Regions from separate parts of the Mesorhizobium sp. B2-5-4 genome, predicted to be linked through region 2. Evidence: predicted binding sites of a transcription regulator. Region 2 holds the regulator's gene; the other holds the start of a gene.
What was found. Region 2 encodes PhoB, which activates phosphate uptake and scavenging genes when phosphate is short. Its sites were predicted from a motif close to TGTCATNNANCTGTCAT; they were not measured.
Positions count from the first base shown of each region.

Region 1: a site for PhoB is predicted at 4,696-4,712, ahead of phnF (phosphonate metabolism transcriptional regulator PhnF). Genes of this name have one in related genera too.

Region 1 covers NZ_VFUR01000010.1:160,915-168,527, forward strand. The annotation lists gene FJ492_RS15270 (ABC transporter substrate-binding protein) at 1-153, shown strand, start outside; gene FJ492_RS15275 (sugar ABC transporter ATP-binding protein) at 311-1,864, shown strand; gene FJ492_RS15280 (ABC transporter permease) at 1,861-2,829, shown strand; gene FJ492_RS15285 (zinc-binding alcohol dehydrogenase family protein) at 2,907-3,923, shown strand; gene phnF (phosphonate metabolism transcriptional regulator PhnF) at 3,932-4,678, opposite strand; gene phnG (phosphonate C-P lyase system protein PhnG) at 4,787-5,248, shown strand; gene phnH (phosphonate C-P lyase system protein PhnH) at 5,248-5,859, shown strand; gene FJ492_RS15305 (carbon-phosphorus lyase complex subunit PhnI) at 5,863-6,975, shown strand; gene FJ492_RS15310 (alpha-D-ribose 1-methylphosphonate 5-phosphate C-P-lyase PhnJ) at 6,972-7,613, shown strand, end outside.
Region 2 covers NZ_VFUR01000006.1:223,160-230,772, forward strand. The annotation lists gene xylF (D-xylose ABC transporter substrate-binding protein) at 76-1,116, opposite strand; gene FJ492_RS10085 (ROK family protein) at 1,385-2,632, shown strand; gene phoB (phosphate regulon transcriptional regulator PhoB) at 2,635-3,324, opposite strand; gene phoU (phosphate signaling complex protein PhoU) at 3,344-4,051, opposite strand; gene pstB (phosphate ABC transporter ATP-binding protein PstB) at 4,077-4,880, opposite strand; gene pstA (phosphate ABC transporter permease PstA) at 4,877-5,728, opposite strand; gene pstC (phosphate ABC transporter permease subunit PstC) at 5,732-6,715, opposite strand; gene pstS (phosphate ABC transporter substrate-binding protein PstS) at 6,782-7,613, opposite strand, start outside.

The DNA of each region.
Region 1 (7,613 bases), on a different contig from region 2:
CCGTATCGGATGGGCTATGACGGCATCAAGACGGCGCTCGCCGCTTCGAAGGGCGAGAAGGTGGAGGCAAATGTCGACACCGGTGCCAATCTCGTGACCAAGGATAACATGAAGGATCCCAAGATCGACGCGCTGCTCAATCCGAAGCTCTGAGCAGCCAGGGTTCAAAAACCGTTTCCGGGGCGTCGCGCCCCGGAAACATCCGCCGCCACGAGCGGCTTGGCAATCGGCCGGCTTCGGCTAGGCTGTTTGAAAAGACGATCACAGCCTCGCCAGGTGCCAGCCGCGGGGCCAATCTGGGAGGATCGCCATGACGCCAACGGCGCACGAACTGCATCCGGCTCCCGCGCTGGAGCCCGGCAGGACCATCCTCGAATTGCGTGGGCTGGAAAAGCGTTATCCCGGCACTCATGCCTTGAAGCCGGTGGACCTTGCCTTCAAGGCAAGCGAGATCCACGCCATCGTCGGCGAGAACGGCGCCGGCAAATCCACGCTCATCAAGCTTTTGACCGGCGTCATGCCGCGCACCTCCGGAGAAGTGATCTGGGAGGGTCAACCGGCTGCACTGGCGACCCCGCATGAGGCGATGGCGCTCGGCATCAACGCCGTCCACCAGGAAGTCGTGCTCTGCCGTCACCTCACGGTCGCCGCCAACATGTTCCTCGGCGAGGAGAATTCGCGCTTCGGCATCCTGCAGCAGCGCGCCATGGTCAAGGAAGCGCAGAAGATCATCGATGATCTCGGCTTCGACTTGCCGGCGCATGTCACATTGGGCGATCTGACCATCGGCCAGCAGCAGTTGATCGCCGCCGCCCGCGCCACCGTGCGTGGCACCAAATTCCTGATCTTCGACGAGCCGACCGCCTACCTGACCCGCAAGGAGGCCGACCAGCTCTTCACCTTGATCCGCCGCCTGAAGACCGAGGGCGTGACGATCATCTATATCAGCCACCGCATGGAGGAAGTGTTCGAGCTCGCCGATCGTGTTTCGGTGCTGCGCGACGGCACACTGGTCGGCACCAGGAACATCAGCGAGACCAACGATGCAGAACTCGTCAAGCTGATGATCAACCGCTCGATCGAACAAATCTACCACAAGGAGCATTTCACTCCCGGTGCGGCGATCATCGAGGCCAGGAACCTCTCGGGCAAGGGCTTCGAAAACGTGTCGATGACGGTCCGTGCCGGCGAGATCGTCGGGCTCTACGGCCTGATCGGCGCCGGGCGCAGCGAATTCGTCACCACGCTCTACGGCCGGCACAAGAAGTCGGCCGGCCAGGTCCTGTGGCAAGGCAAGGATGTCCAAATCAACTCCGAGCATGACGCGATCAAGCTCGGCATGGCGCTGGCGCCGGAAAGCCGCCGCGACCAGGGTCTCTGCCTCAATTTGCCGGTTGGCCTCAACCTCAACCTGCCGATCTACAAGCGCATCTCCAGCAATTTGTTGATCTCGAACGCGAAAGAGAAGGCCGAGGCCGACCGCCAGATTGCTGGCCTCAGGATCAAGACTCCGACGCGCCATGCGTTGGCTTCCAGCCTGTCCGGCGGCAACCAGCAGAAGATCGTTATCGGCAAATGGCTGGCGCACGGCGCCAAGCTGTTCATCTTCGACGAGCCGACGGTTGGCGTCGATGTCGGCACCAAGGCCGAAATCTACCGCCTGTTCAGCGCGCTCTTGTCGAAGGGCGCCGGCATCATCCTGATCTCGTCCTATTTGCCGGAGGTCTATGAACTGGCCGACACGCTGCACGTGTTCCGCCGCGGCAAGCTGGTGGCCACGCACGGGTTCCACACCGCCGATCACGAGGACATTCTCACACAGGCGCTCGCCGAGAAACAAGAAAAGCTGGGAGGAAAGACATGAGCACCGAGGCGATTCCTGCCGAAAAACCGAAGCGCAATTACAACGCCCTGTTCGGACTGACGCTGCTGGCGCTGCTGGTGCTGCTGTGGGTCATCCTGTCGTTGTCCACATCGAGCTTCGCGTCGGCCAACAACATCTCGAACCTGCTGCGTCAGGGTTCGATGATCGCCATTTTGGCTGTCGGCCAGACCTTCGTCATCATCACCGGCGGCATCGATCTGTCCGTCGGCGCGGTGGTCGGCTTCGCAACCGTCATCGCCGCGATGCTGATCAATGCCGGCGTCCCGGTCTTCCTCGCCATCCTGCTCACCTTGCTGGTCGGCGTCGCCATCGGCCTCTTCCATGGTTTTGGCATCGTCAAGATGGGCCTGCCGCCCTTCATCATCACGCTGGCGACCCTGACGTCGCTGCGCGGCATTGGCCTCTTGATGACCAACGGCAATTCGATTTCGATCAACAATGATGCTTTCCAGGAATTCTCGCGCAACTCCTTCCTCGGCGTTCCCAATCTGTTCTGGATGGTCCTGCTGGTCGGCATACCCGCCTATGTCTTCCTGCATCACAGCCGCTGGGGCCGGTACCTGTTCTCGGTCGGGTCGAACGCCGAGGCCTCGCGCCTGTCCGGCGTCAACGTCCAGCGCACCATCTTCATGGCCTACACGCTGTCGGGTCTCTGCGCGGCCTTCGTCGGCGTGCTCTTGGCTTCGCGCATCGGCATCGGCAATCCGACGCAGGCCGAAGGCTGGGAATTACAGGCGATCGCCTCGTCGGTGATCGGCGGCACCTCCCTGTTCGGCGCGGTCGGCTCGGTGCACGGGCCGCTGCTCGGCGCCTTCATTCTCGCCACCATCAACAACGGCGCCAACCTGCTCAACGTCAACGCCTTCTGGCAGCGTGTCATCACCGGCGTGCTGATCATCGTCATTGTCTATTTCGACGGCCTGCGCCGCCGCGGCGGCAAGTAGTCAACGAGCCGAAAAACGATCTCCGGCCCGGTATCAAAACGGGCCGGCGTTTTCGTAAACCCAAAATGGACTGAAACATGAAAGCCGTCGTCTGCCGCTCGCCCGGCGAACTCATTCTGGAAGACCGTCCGGCTCCCGGCTCGCCGCCTCCCGGCTGGGCGCTGGTGGCGGTCAGCCATGTCGGCATCTGCGGCACCGACTACCATATCTTCGAGGGCAAGCACCCGTTCCTCGCCTACCCCCGCATCATGGGCCATGAGGTGTCTGGCACCGTCGTCGAAGTCGGCGAAGGAGTCGGGCTTGCGGTCGGCGAACCGGTCATCATCAACCCGTATCTCTCCTGCGGCAAATGCATCGCCTGCCGGCATGGCAAACCAAATTGCTGTGTCAGGATCGAAGTGCTCGGCGTGCATCGCGACGGCGCCATGTGCGAACAGATCCTGGTGCCGGCTGAGAATCTCTATCCCACAAATGGTCTGTCGCTCGCCGACGCCGCCGCCGTCGAATTCCTGGCCATCGGCGCGCATGCCGTGCGCCGCGCGCGTTCCGAGCCCGGTGCACGCACGCTGGTCATCGGCGCCGGCCCGATCGGGCTTGGCACCGCCATCTTCGCACGCATTGCCGGGCTCGAGGTGACACTTCTCGACATGAGCTCCGAAAGACTGGTCTTCGCGGCGAGTGAGCTCGGCTTTTCGATTCTCGACGGCTCGCAAACACCCGTGTCCGATCTGGTGCGTGATGCGACCGGCGGCGAAGGCTTCGACGTGGTCTTCGACGCCACCGGCAACACGCGATCGGTGCAATCGGCCTTCGCCCATGTCGCGCATGGCGGAGCGCTGGTGCTGGTCAGTGTCGTCAAGGACGACATCGTCTTTTCCGATCCTGAATTCCACAAGCGCGAAATGACATTGGTCGGCAGCCGCAATGCGTTGCGCGCCGACTTCGATCATGTCGCCGCCTCGATCCGCAATGGTGCTGTGCCGCTGGCCAAGCTCGTCACCCACCGCACCACGCTGGCCGATACGCCAGGGGATCTCGCACGCTGGGCACACGAGAAGTCGGGCCTGATAAAGGCCGTGATCGAGATCGGATAGCCGGGGCGTTATAGCGCCGAGAGCTTCAGCTCCACTCGCTCGGCCGGAAAACGCGATTCGGAAAACTGGATTGGCTGGCCGTCGGGCGTGACGTTGACCGCCACTGTCACCAGCACGATGGCGCCCGGCTGCAGATCGAGATCGGCGAGATCGGCGGCGTCCGCATGGCGCGCGGACAGCGAGGTCGATTGCCTGAGATAGTCGTCGATACCGAAACGAGCGAGCGACGCGGTGATCGAACCGGTTTGCGCCATCGCCTTGTCGATGCCGGCAAAGCGCTTCGCCTCGAACCATGCGGCAGCGCGCGACACCGGCCGTCCGTCGGCCTCGCCGCGCGTTTCCAGCCGGATTACCTCGGCACCCCGGGCAAGGCCAAGCCCCTCGGCAACGCGCTGGCTGGCAGGCTCGACCGAGAAAGCAAGCAGCACGATGTGCCGTTCCGAGGTCTGCCCCTGCAGCCCCGCAGAGAAGCGCGTGCGCGCGCCGATCGGATAGGACAGCCGCTTGCGCGACAAGACGAACGTGCCGCGCCCCTGTTCGGCCCGCAATACGCCCTCCTGTACGAGGGCCGATATGGCGCTACGCACGGTGTGACGATTGACGCCGTAGCGCTCCGCCAGCGCGACCTCGGGCGGCAGCGCGGCATTTTCGGCGAAATCGCCAATGGCAATCGCTTGCAGGATCCTGTCGGCGATCTGGCGCCAAAGTGAGACGCCGCTGCGCCGCTCGATGGTATCGGCCGCTTGCCCGGTCATGTTTTTGCCTCCCGGCCTGTCACGCACCCGTCATGGACTCGCGCTAGGTAATATGTATAATTTGTATAGTTGTCTATATCAATAGACAAATTTAGAGGAAAGTTGGCGATGCGAGGACAGGAAGCCCGCGACCAGGCCGAGCGCAAGGCCGCCATGGCCACCTTGGCGCAATCGAGCGGCGACGACATCGTGCGGCTCTGGAACGAGGCCGGCCTGCCTTCGCAAGCCGAGCTGCTGCGCGGCCCCGAGACCGGCCTGGTCACGCTGCGTGGCCGCATCGGCGGCGGCGGCGCCCCCTTCAATGTCGGCGAGGCGACCGTCACGCGTGCCACCGTCCGGCTGCCATCCGGGCAGGTCGGCCATTGCTACGCGCTTGGCCGCGACAAGCAGAAGGCGAAGCTGGCAGCCATCGCCGACGCGCTCTGGCAGGACCCTGCCCGCCGCACCGAGGTCGAGACCAGGCTCATTGCGCCCTTGCGCTCGGCTCTGACCGCTGCCCACGAAAAACGCCGCGCCGAGACGGCGGCGACGAAAGTGGATTTCTTCACCATGGTTCGCGGAGAAGATTGATGGATATCGCGGCACAATCGATCGAGGGCGGTTTCGCCGATCCGGTCTTCAACGCCCAGACCGTGTTTCGGGCCGTCATGGATGCCATGGCGCGGCCAGGCAGCGTCCAGCCCTTACCGGCCCTGGCCCGCCCGCCGGCGCCGCTCTCGGCGACATCGGGCGCCGTAGCACTGGCGCTGTGCGACAACGACACGCCGCTCTGGCTCGACCCGGCCCTCCATGCGTCCCCCGCGATCAGGTCCTGGCTTGGCTTCCACACCGGTGCGCCGCTGGCCAATACATCGGCCGATGCGCATTTCGCGTTTATTGCCACACCGGCCGAGATGATGGCGCTCGACGGTTTTTCGCAGGGCACGCAGGATTATCCCGACCGCTCGACGACGCTGATCCTGCAGGTCGGCGACCTCGCTTCAGGGTCCCTGCTGTTGCTCGAAGGCCCCGGCATCGAAACCAGCGCCGCGATCGCGCCGGCGCAGATGCCGCGTCACTTCGTCGAGCAGTGGAAGCAAAACAACAAGCGCTTTCCGCGCGGCGTCGACATCATCCTCGCCACATCGGACGGCATAGCCTGCCTGCCGCGCACGACGCGCATCAAGACTAGGGAGGCTTGAAGAATGTATGTCGCGGTAAAAGGCGGCGAAGCCGCAATTGCCAACGCTCACAGCCTGCTTGCCGACCGCCGGCGTGGCGACCGCTCGGTGCCGGCATTGCGCCTCGACCAGATCGTCGAACAGCTGGCGCTCGGCGTCGACCGGGTGATGAGCGAAGGCTCGCTCTATGACCGTGAATTGGCGGCACTCGCTATCGTCCAGGCGCGGGGCGACATGATCGAGGCGATCTTCCTGGTGCGCGCCTACCGCACCACGCTGCCGCGCTTCGGCTATTCCAGACCGATCGACACCGGCACAATGCTGGTCGAGCGGCGTGTGTCGGCGACCTACAAGGACCTGCCCGGCGGCCAGTTGCTTGGTCCCACCTTCGACTACACGCACCGCCTGCTCGACCCTGAGCTCGCCGCCGGTGCCGATGTCGCCGAGCCCTTGCGGCGCGAGACGGAAGCCCAGGCGATGCCGCGTGTCTCGGCGATCCTTGCCCGCGAAGGCCTGATCGAGCCCGATGGCGACATGCCTGGGGATCATGTCCCCGGCGACATCACCCGCGAGCCGCTGGAATTCCCGATGGCGCGCGACATCCGCCTGCAGGCACTGTCGCGCGGCGACGAGGGTTTTCTGCTGGCGCTCGGCTATTCCACCCAGCGCGGCTATGCCCGCAACCATCCATTCGTCGGCGAGATCCGCATCGGCGAGGTCGAGCTGGAGCTCGACGTTCCCGAACTGCCCTTCGCGGTGCCGCTCGGCACGGTGCGCGTCACCGAATGCCAGATGGTCAACCAGTTCAAGGGCTCGGCCAAGGCGCCGCCGCAATTCACCCGTGGCTACGGTCTCGTCTTCGGCCAGAGCGAGCGCAAGGCGATGGCCATGGCGCTCTGCGACCGGGCGCTGCGCGCCTCCGAACTCGGTGAGGACGTCGTTGCCGCCGCGCAGGACGAGGAGTTCGTCATCTCGCACTCGGACAATGTCCAGGCCACCGGCTTCGTCGAGCACCTGAAGCTGCCGCACTATGTCGACTTCCAGGCCGAGCTCGACCTCGTGCGCCGTATGCGCGCCGAATATGAGGCCCGCGAAAATCCAGCAAAGGCGGAAGAAAAGAAGGAGGCTGCGGAATGACCGCGCAATCCACCGACATCGCCACCTACAACTTCGCCTATCTCGACGAACAAACCAAGCGGATGATCCGCCGCGCGATCCTCAAGGGCATCGCCATCCCCGGCTACCAGGTGCCCTTCGCCTCGCGCGAAATGCCGATGCCTTATGGCTGGGGCACCGGCGGCGTGCAGGTCACGGCATCGATCATCGGCCCCGACGACGTGCTGAAGGTCATCGACCAGGGTGCCGACGACACCACCAATGCCGTATCGATCCGCGCCTTCTTCAAGAAAGTCGCTAACGTCGCGGTGACCACCGATACCGCTACCGCCACCATCATCCAGACCCGTCACCGCATTCCCGAGCACCCGCTCAACGCGGGCCAGGTGCTGGTCTACCAGGTGCCGATCCCCGAACCGCTGCGCTTCCTCGAGCCGCGCGAGACCGAAACGCGGAAAATGCATGCGCTGGAGGAATACGGCCTCATGCATGTGAAGCTCTATGAGGACATCGCCAAGCACGGCCGCATCGCCACAACCTATGCCTATCCGGTCAAGGTCGAGGGCCGCTATGTCATGGACCCGTCGCCGACGCCGAAATTCGACAATCCCAAGATGCATCGCTCGCCGGCCCTGCAGCTGTTCGGCGCCGGCCGCGAA
Region 2 (7,613 bases):
GCGGAAACACAAATCTTTTTGAGAAAACGCCGCGGCTTGGGGGCCGCGGCGCCTTCATTCTTCAAGCGGTCAAACTCAGTTGCAGGCCGCGACGCTGCCGGCGGCGACGCCCGCGCAGACTTCGTCCTTCTTGATCCAGCCGGCGTCGATGACGAGGTTGAGATTGTCCTTGGTGATGGCGACCGGGGTCAGGAACAGCGACTTGACGGTGTTGCCGCCAGGCGTCGTGAAGTCCTTCGCGCCGGCGATGTCGGTCATCTTCTTGCCGTCGGCGAGCTGCGAGGCGATCTCGGCGGCGTTCTTGCCGAGTTCACGCGCATCCTTCCACACCGACACGGTCTGGGTGCCGAGCGCGATGCGGTTGAGCGCGGCGTGGTCGCCGTCCTGGCCAGAGACCGGCACGGTGCCGGCGAGCCCCTGCGCCGTCAGCGCCGCGACGACGCCGCCGGCGGTGCCGTCATTGGCCGCGACCACGGCGTCGACCTTATTGTCGTTGGCGGTGAGGAACTGCTCCATGTTCTTCTGGGCGTTGGCGGGCAGCCAGCCGTCCGTATAGGCTTCGCCGACATTCTTGATCTTGCCGCTGTCGATGGCTTCCTTCAGCACTTCCATCGAGCCCGAGAACAGGAAGTCGGCATTCGGGTCGGCACCCGAGCCCTTGATGAAGACGTAATTGCCTTCAGGCTTGACCTTGAACACCTCGCGAGCCTGCATGCGGCCGACTTCCTTGTTGTCGAAGGTCAGGTAAAAGACGTCCTTGTTCTCGATCAGGCGGTCATAGCCGACGACCGGAATGCCCTCGTCGAGCGCCTTCTGCACCGCTGGGCCGATGGCCGAAGCATCCTGCGCCAGGATGATCAGCGAATTGGCGCCCTGGGAAATCAGGCTTTCGACATCGGTCAGCTGCTTGCCGGGATTGGACTGCGCATCGGCGGAAATGTACTTGTCGCCCGCGGCCTCGATCGCTTTCTTCATGGCGGCCTCGTCGGTCTTCCAGCGCTCTTCCTGGAAATTCGACCAGGAAACGCCGATGACCTTGTCCTTCGCCTGCGCCACCGACGCCAGCGTCAGCGACATGGCGACACCCGCCAGGATGGCGACTGTGAATCTCTTCATGGTATATCCTCCCTGCGCCGCGTATGGCGCGACCAAACTGGCCCGAAGGCCGGCATAGGCCCTATTTTTTCGAGCCTCGAAAAAACACTGATCCATCGTCGGAACACTGTCAACATCGATTCTGATGGATTTTGAGGTGCCGGGAGCCTTTTTTCGAGTCCCGCAATAAATAAATGACAGCTCCTGCCGCATCTGCCAGTATTCGGCCCATTGCCGGAGAGGTTCGAGGGGGTGTCAAGAACCGCGGCGACGGGAGGATGTGGGAAGCATGTCGGTCGGAATCCGCCACGACGATCTGCGCCGGCGCAACCGCGCCATGGTGATTGCAGCCGTGCGTCAGGGTGGTCAGCCCTCGCGCACCGAGATCGCCGCCACCACCGGCCTCAGCCACTCGACCATATCGGCGATATCAGCCGACCTGATCGACGAGGGTATCCTGACCGAAGGCAAGCCGAACGAAGCCGGTTCACTGAAACGCGGCCGGCCGCAGGTTGGCCTTGGCCTCAACCCCGAGGCCGCGGCTGTGATGACCGTGGTGCTGTCGCTGAATTTCCTGTCCGTCGCCGTCATCGATTATTCCGGCCAGGTGGTCGCCGAGGAACAGCGACGGCTGGACACGCTGACCATGTCGCGCGAGGCGCTGATCGGCGAATGCACGGCAATAGTGCGGCGGCGCCTCGAGGACCCCGATCTCGACGTCCGCAGTATTGCCCGCATCGCGCTGGCGATCCAGGGCATCACCGACAGCGAGGCGCGTGCGATGCTGTGGTCGCCGATCACGCCGCAGACGAACATTCCCTTCGCCGACATACTTGAAGCCGAGTTCGGCATCCCCGCCACCATGGAGAACGACTGCAACATGATGGCGGTGGCGCTGCGCTGGCGCGACCCCGAACGCTACCGCGACGACTTCATCGCCATCCTGCTCTCGCACGGCATCGGCATGGGCCTGGTGCTGAAGGGCGAGCTGTTCACCGGCACGCATTCATCGGGAGGCGAGTTCGGCCACATGATCCATCGCCCGGGAGGCGCGCTCTGCCGCTGCGGACGGCGCGGCTGCGTCGAGGCCTATGCCGGCAACTACGCCATCTGGCGCAACGCCAGGCAGCTTGGCGAGGACGCCGAACCGGTCGCAGATGTCAGCGATGCGCAGATGCGGACACTCGCCGCGACGGCAAGGGAGAAAGACGGACCGGAGCGCGAAGCCTATCGCAAGGCCGGCGAGGCGCTGGGCTATGGGCTGGGCAGCCTGTTCGCGCTGATCGATCCCGCACCCGTCGCCATGGTCGGCGTCAGCGCCGCCGCCTTCGACCTGATCGAGCCGGCCTTGCGCGAGGCCATCGGCCAGACCGCCGGCGGCCAGCATTCGGAATCGATTTCCTTCGACACCGAGCCGAACGAGCTGCCGCTCATCCGCGAAGGTTGCGCTATGCGCGCATTGACCTTCGTGGACCAGGAGATTTTCGCGCCGGGCGTGCTGGCGAGGCCCGGCGTTCCGGGCAAGAATGTAGCCTGATTTCAGTCTTCGCGGATCGCGTAACCAGCGCCGCGAATGGTGCGGATCACGTCCGGCATACGGCCGTTGTTGACCGCCTTGCGCAGCCGGCCGACATGCACGTCCACGGTGCGTTCATCGATATAGATCGTCTCGCCCCAGACATTGTCGAGCAGCTGGCTGCGCGAGAACACGCGGCCGGGATGACGCATCATGAATTCGAGCAGGCGGAACTCGGTCGGTCCGAGCCGGATCTCGCTCTTCTTGCGATAGACACGGTGCGATTCCCGGTCGAGCACGATGTCGCCGACCTTGAGCACGCTGGACAGCACTTCCGGCTTGGCGCGGCGCAGCAGCGCCTTGACCCGGGCCATGAATTCCGGTGTCGAGAACGGCTTGACCAGATAGTCGTCGGCACCGGTCGAGAGGCCGCGCACGCGGTCGCTCTCCTCGCCGCGCGCCGTCAACATGATGATCGGCAGCCTCTCGGTCTCGGGCCGCATTCGCAGGCGCCGACAGAGTTCGATGCCGGAAACCGCCGGCACCATCCAGTCGAGCACCAGGAGGTCGGGCACGTTCTCCTGGAGGCGGATCTCGGCTTCGTCGCCGCGTGTCACCACCTCGACCTGGTAGCCTTCCGATTCCAGATTGTAGCGGAGAAGCACGCCGAGCGGCTCCTCGTCCTCCACCACCATGATGCGTGGCGCGATCATCGATTGATCATCCCTGCCGTCAAGCCGCCGGCACCGACATCGCCGTCTCGTCCTGCTTCGGACGGTTGGCGGGCAGTTGCGTGCCGGTCAGCACATAATACGCATTCTCGGCGATGTTGGTCACGTGGTCGCCGATGCGTTCGAGATTCTTGGCGCAGAACAAAAGATGCGTGCAAGCCGTGATGTTGCGGGGATCCTCCATCATGTAGGTCAGGAGTTCGCGGAACACCGAAGTGTATTTGATGTCGATGCGTTCGTCGTCATTCCTGAGCTTGGCGAGGGCGGCGGCATCGCCTGCCGCGTATTCCTCGACTACCCCCTGCACCTGGATCAGCACCAGCTGCGCCATGGAATCTATCGAGTGCGACAGATCGCGCGGGGTGGCGGTAAGGCCGACGGAGCCGACGCGCTTTGCAATGTTCTTGGCAAGGTCGCCGATGCGTTCGAGATCGCCCGCCATGCGGATGGAGCCGACGACATGACGCAGATCGTCGGCCATCGGCTGGCGCTTGGCGATCAGGGTGATGGCGCGATCGTCGAGTTCGCGCTGGCGCGCGTCCATGATGGCGTCGTCGGAGACGACGCGCTGTGCCAGCGCATTGTCGGAATTCAGCAGCGCCTTGGTGGCGCCGCCGACCATCGTGCCGGCAAGATCGCCCATGTCGCTGATCAGCTTGCTGATCTGTCCGAGATCCTCGTCGAAGGCTGCGACTGTGTGTTCGGCCATGATCCTGGTCCTCGTATGCGTGAGATCAGCCGAAGCGGCCGGTGATGTAGTCCTGCGTGCGCTTCTCGCGAGGCGACGTGAAGATCTTCTCGGTCTTGTCGAATTCGACCAGCTCGCCCAGATACATGAAAGCCGTCTGCTTCGAGACCCGCGCGGCCTGCTGCATGTTGTGTGTGACGATGACGATCGTGTAGTCGGCCTGCAACTCGTCGATCAATTCCTCGATCTTGGCAGTCGACAATGGGTCGAGCGCCGAGGCCGGCTCGTCGAGCAGGATGACCTCCGGCTTCACCGCCACGGTGCGGGCGATGCAAAGCCGCTGCTGCTGGCCGCCCGACAGACTGAGGCCGCTGGCATTGAGCTTGTCCTTGACCTCGTTCCACAGCGCGGCGCGCTTCAGCGCCTGCTCGACACGGCCGTCCATCTCGGCCTTGCCGATCTTCTCATAGAGCCTGACGCCGAAGGCGATGTTCTCATAGATCGACATCGGGAACGGCGTCGGCTTCTGGAACACCATGCCGATCTTGGTGCGCAACAGGTTGAGATCCTGCGAGCGGTCGAGAACGTTCTGGCCGTCGAGCAGCACCTGACCCTCGGCGGTCTGCTTGGGGTAGAGTTCGTAGATGCGGTTGAAGACGCGCAGCAGCGTCGACTTTCCGCAACCCGACGGTCCAATGAAGGCCGTCACGCTGCGCTCGGGCAGCGACAGCGTGATGTCCTTCAGCGCCTTCGACTGGCCGTAGTAGAAATTGAGGTTCTTGACCTCGATCTTCGCCTTGGCGGCCGCCTCGGTGGCAATCGTCATGTCTGGAGACAACATCTGGCTCATTTGTCCTCTCTGCGTCCGGTCAGGCTGCGCGCAAAGATGCTGAGCGCGAGAACCGTCAATGTGATTATGAGTGCGCCGGTCCAGGCCAGTTGCTGCCATTCCTCATAGGGGCTGAGAGCGAACTGGAAGATGGTGACCGGCAGGCTGGCCATCGGCGCGTTGAGGTTGCTCGACCAGAACTGGTTGTTCAGCGCCGTGAAAAGAAGTGGCGCCGTCTCGCCGGAAATGCGGGCGATGGCCAGCAATATGCCGGTGACGATGCCGGACATCGCCGCGCGGTAGGCCACCGAACGGATGACCACCCAGCGTGGCGCGCCAATCGCCGTGCCGGCCTCGCGCAAGGCGTTCGGCACAAGGTTGAGCATGTCCTCGGTGGTGCGCACCACGACGGGAATGACCAGGATGGCCAGTGCCACGGCACCGGCGATGGCCGAGAAATGCCCCATCGGCCGCACCATCAATTCGTAGACGAACAGGCCGATGATGATTGAGGGCGCCGACAGCAGGATGTCGTTGATAAAGCGTACCACGGTGGTGAGTTTCGAAAAGCGGCCGTATTCGGCCATGTAGGTGCCGGCCAGCACGCCGATCGGCGTGCCGACGACGATGCCGATGATGGTCATCACGATGCTGCCGTAGATGGCGTTGAGCAGGCCACCGGCATCACCGGGCGGCGGGGTCATTTCCGTGAACACCGAGAGCGAAACGCCCGACAGACCCTTATAGAGCAGCGCGCCGAGGATCAGCGCCAGCCAGGCAAGGCCGATGCCGGCGGCGATGACGCAGAGCGTCATCATCACGCCGTTCTTGCGCTTGCGGCTCTGGTGAAGCGATGCGGCTGTCGACATCGGTCAGACTCCGGTACGGGCATCGATGCGCATCAGCATGTACCGGGCGATGGCAAGGATGAGGAAGGTGATGACGAACAGGATCAGGCCGAGCGCCACCAGCGAGGAGGTGTAGAGATCGCCGACGGCTTCGGTGAATTCGTTGGCGATGGTTGCCGAGATCGTCGTTGCCGGCGCGAACAGCGAGGCGCTGATCCGGTGGGCGTTGCCGATGACGAAGGTGACCGCCATGGTTTCACCGAGCGCACGGCCGAGAGCAAGCATGACGCCGCCCATTATGCCGATGCGGGTGTAGGGGACGACGACCCGGCGTGTTACCTCCCAGGTCGTGCAGCCAATGCCGTAGGCGGACTCCTTCAGCACCGGCGGCACCGTGTCGAACACATCCTTGGTGATCGAGGTGATGAAAGGCAGGATCATGATGGCCAGGATCATCGCCGAGGTCAGCAGGCCAATGCCATAAGGGGGCCCGGCGAACAGGCTGTTAAGGCCGGGAATGCCATGGAACACGCTGATGATGAAAGGTTGCACTGTCGTCTGCAGGAACGGTGCCAGCACGAACAGACCCCAGATACCGTAGATGATCGAAGGAATGCCGGCCAGCAGCTCCACCGCCATGCCGATTGGGCGCCGAAGTGGGCGCGGGCAAAGCTCGGTCAGAAAAATGGCGATGCCGATGCCGAGCGGCACGGCGATCAGGATAGCGATGGCCGAAGTGATGATGGTGCCATAGATCGGCGCCAAGGCGCCGAATTTCTCGGTAACGGGATTCCAGCTCTCGGTGGTCAGAAAGGAGAAGCCGAAGGTCGACAGTGCCTGCCAGGAACCGGCGAACAAGGAGATGGCAACGCCGCCGAGCAGCACCAGCACGAGAATGGCGGCGGCGCGGGTCAGCCCATGGAAGATCGAATCGGTCAACGCGAACCGTCTGACGGTGGCGTCGCGTGAACCTCGAATGGCTGGCAAGGCTTCCTGGGCAGCGCTCATGTCAAGCTCGGCTCTTTGTGTTGATTGAAAAGGAGCGCCGCGGGGCGGCGCTCCTCCAGAAAGATATTACTCGCCGGCGTAGACGGGCTTGCCGTCGGCCTTGATGTCGGCCTTCCACGAAGCCTTGATCAGGTCGACGACGCTATCGGGGATCGACACATAGTCGAGCGCCTTGGCGGTTTCCTTGCCGTCCTTGTAAGCCCAGGCAAAGAACTTGAGCGCTTCGCCGGTGGCCGCGGCATCGTCCGGAGCCTTGTGGATCAGCACCCAGGTCGAGGCGGCGATCGGCCAGGTGGCGTCGCCGGGCTCGTTGGTGATGATGACGTTGAAGTTCTTCGCGCCCTTGAAGTCGGCATTCGAAGCGGCGGCGCCGAAGGATTCGAGCGACGGCTCGACGACCTTGCCGGCTGCATTCACCATCTTGGAGTAGGACAGCTTGTTCTGCTTGGCATAGGCATATTCGACGTAGCCGATGCCGCCGTCGGTCTGCTTGACGGTGTTTGCAACGCCTTCGCTGCCCTTGGCACCGACGCCGGTTGGCCATTCGACGGCCGTGTCCGAACCAACCTTGTTCTTCCAGTCGGGCGACAGTTTCACCAGGTAGTCGGTGAAGTTGAAGGTCGTGCCCGAACCGTCCGAGCGATGCACGACCGCGATCGCGGTCGACGGCAGGGTGAGCGAGGGGTTCAGCGCCTTGATCGCGGCGTCGTCCCAGGTGGTGATGGCGCCGAGATAGATCTGGGCCAGCGTCTTGCCGTCGAGGACGAGTTCGCCCGGCTTGATGCCCGTGAGGTTGACGATCGGCACGATACCGCCCATCACCATCGGGAACTGCACGAGGCCGTTCTTTTCGAGGTCTGCGTCGGACATCGGCTTGTCGGTGGCGCCGAAGGTCACG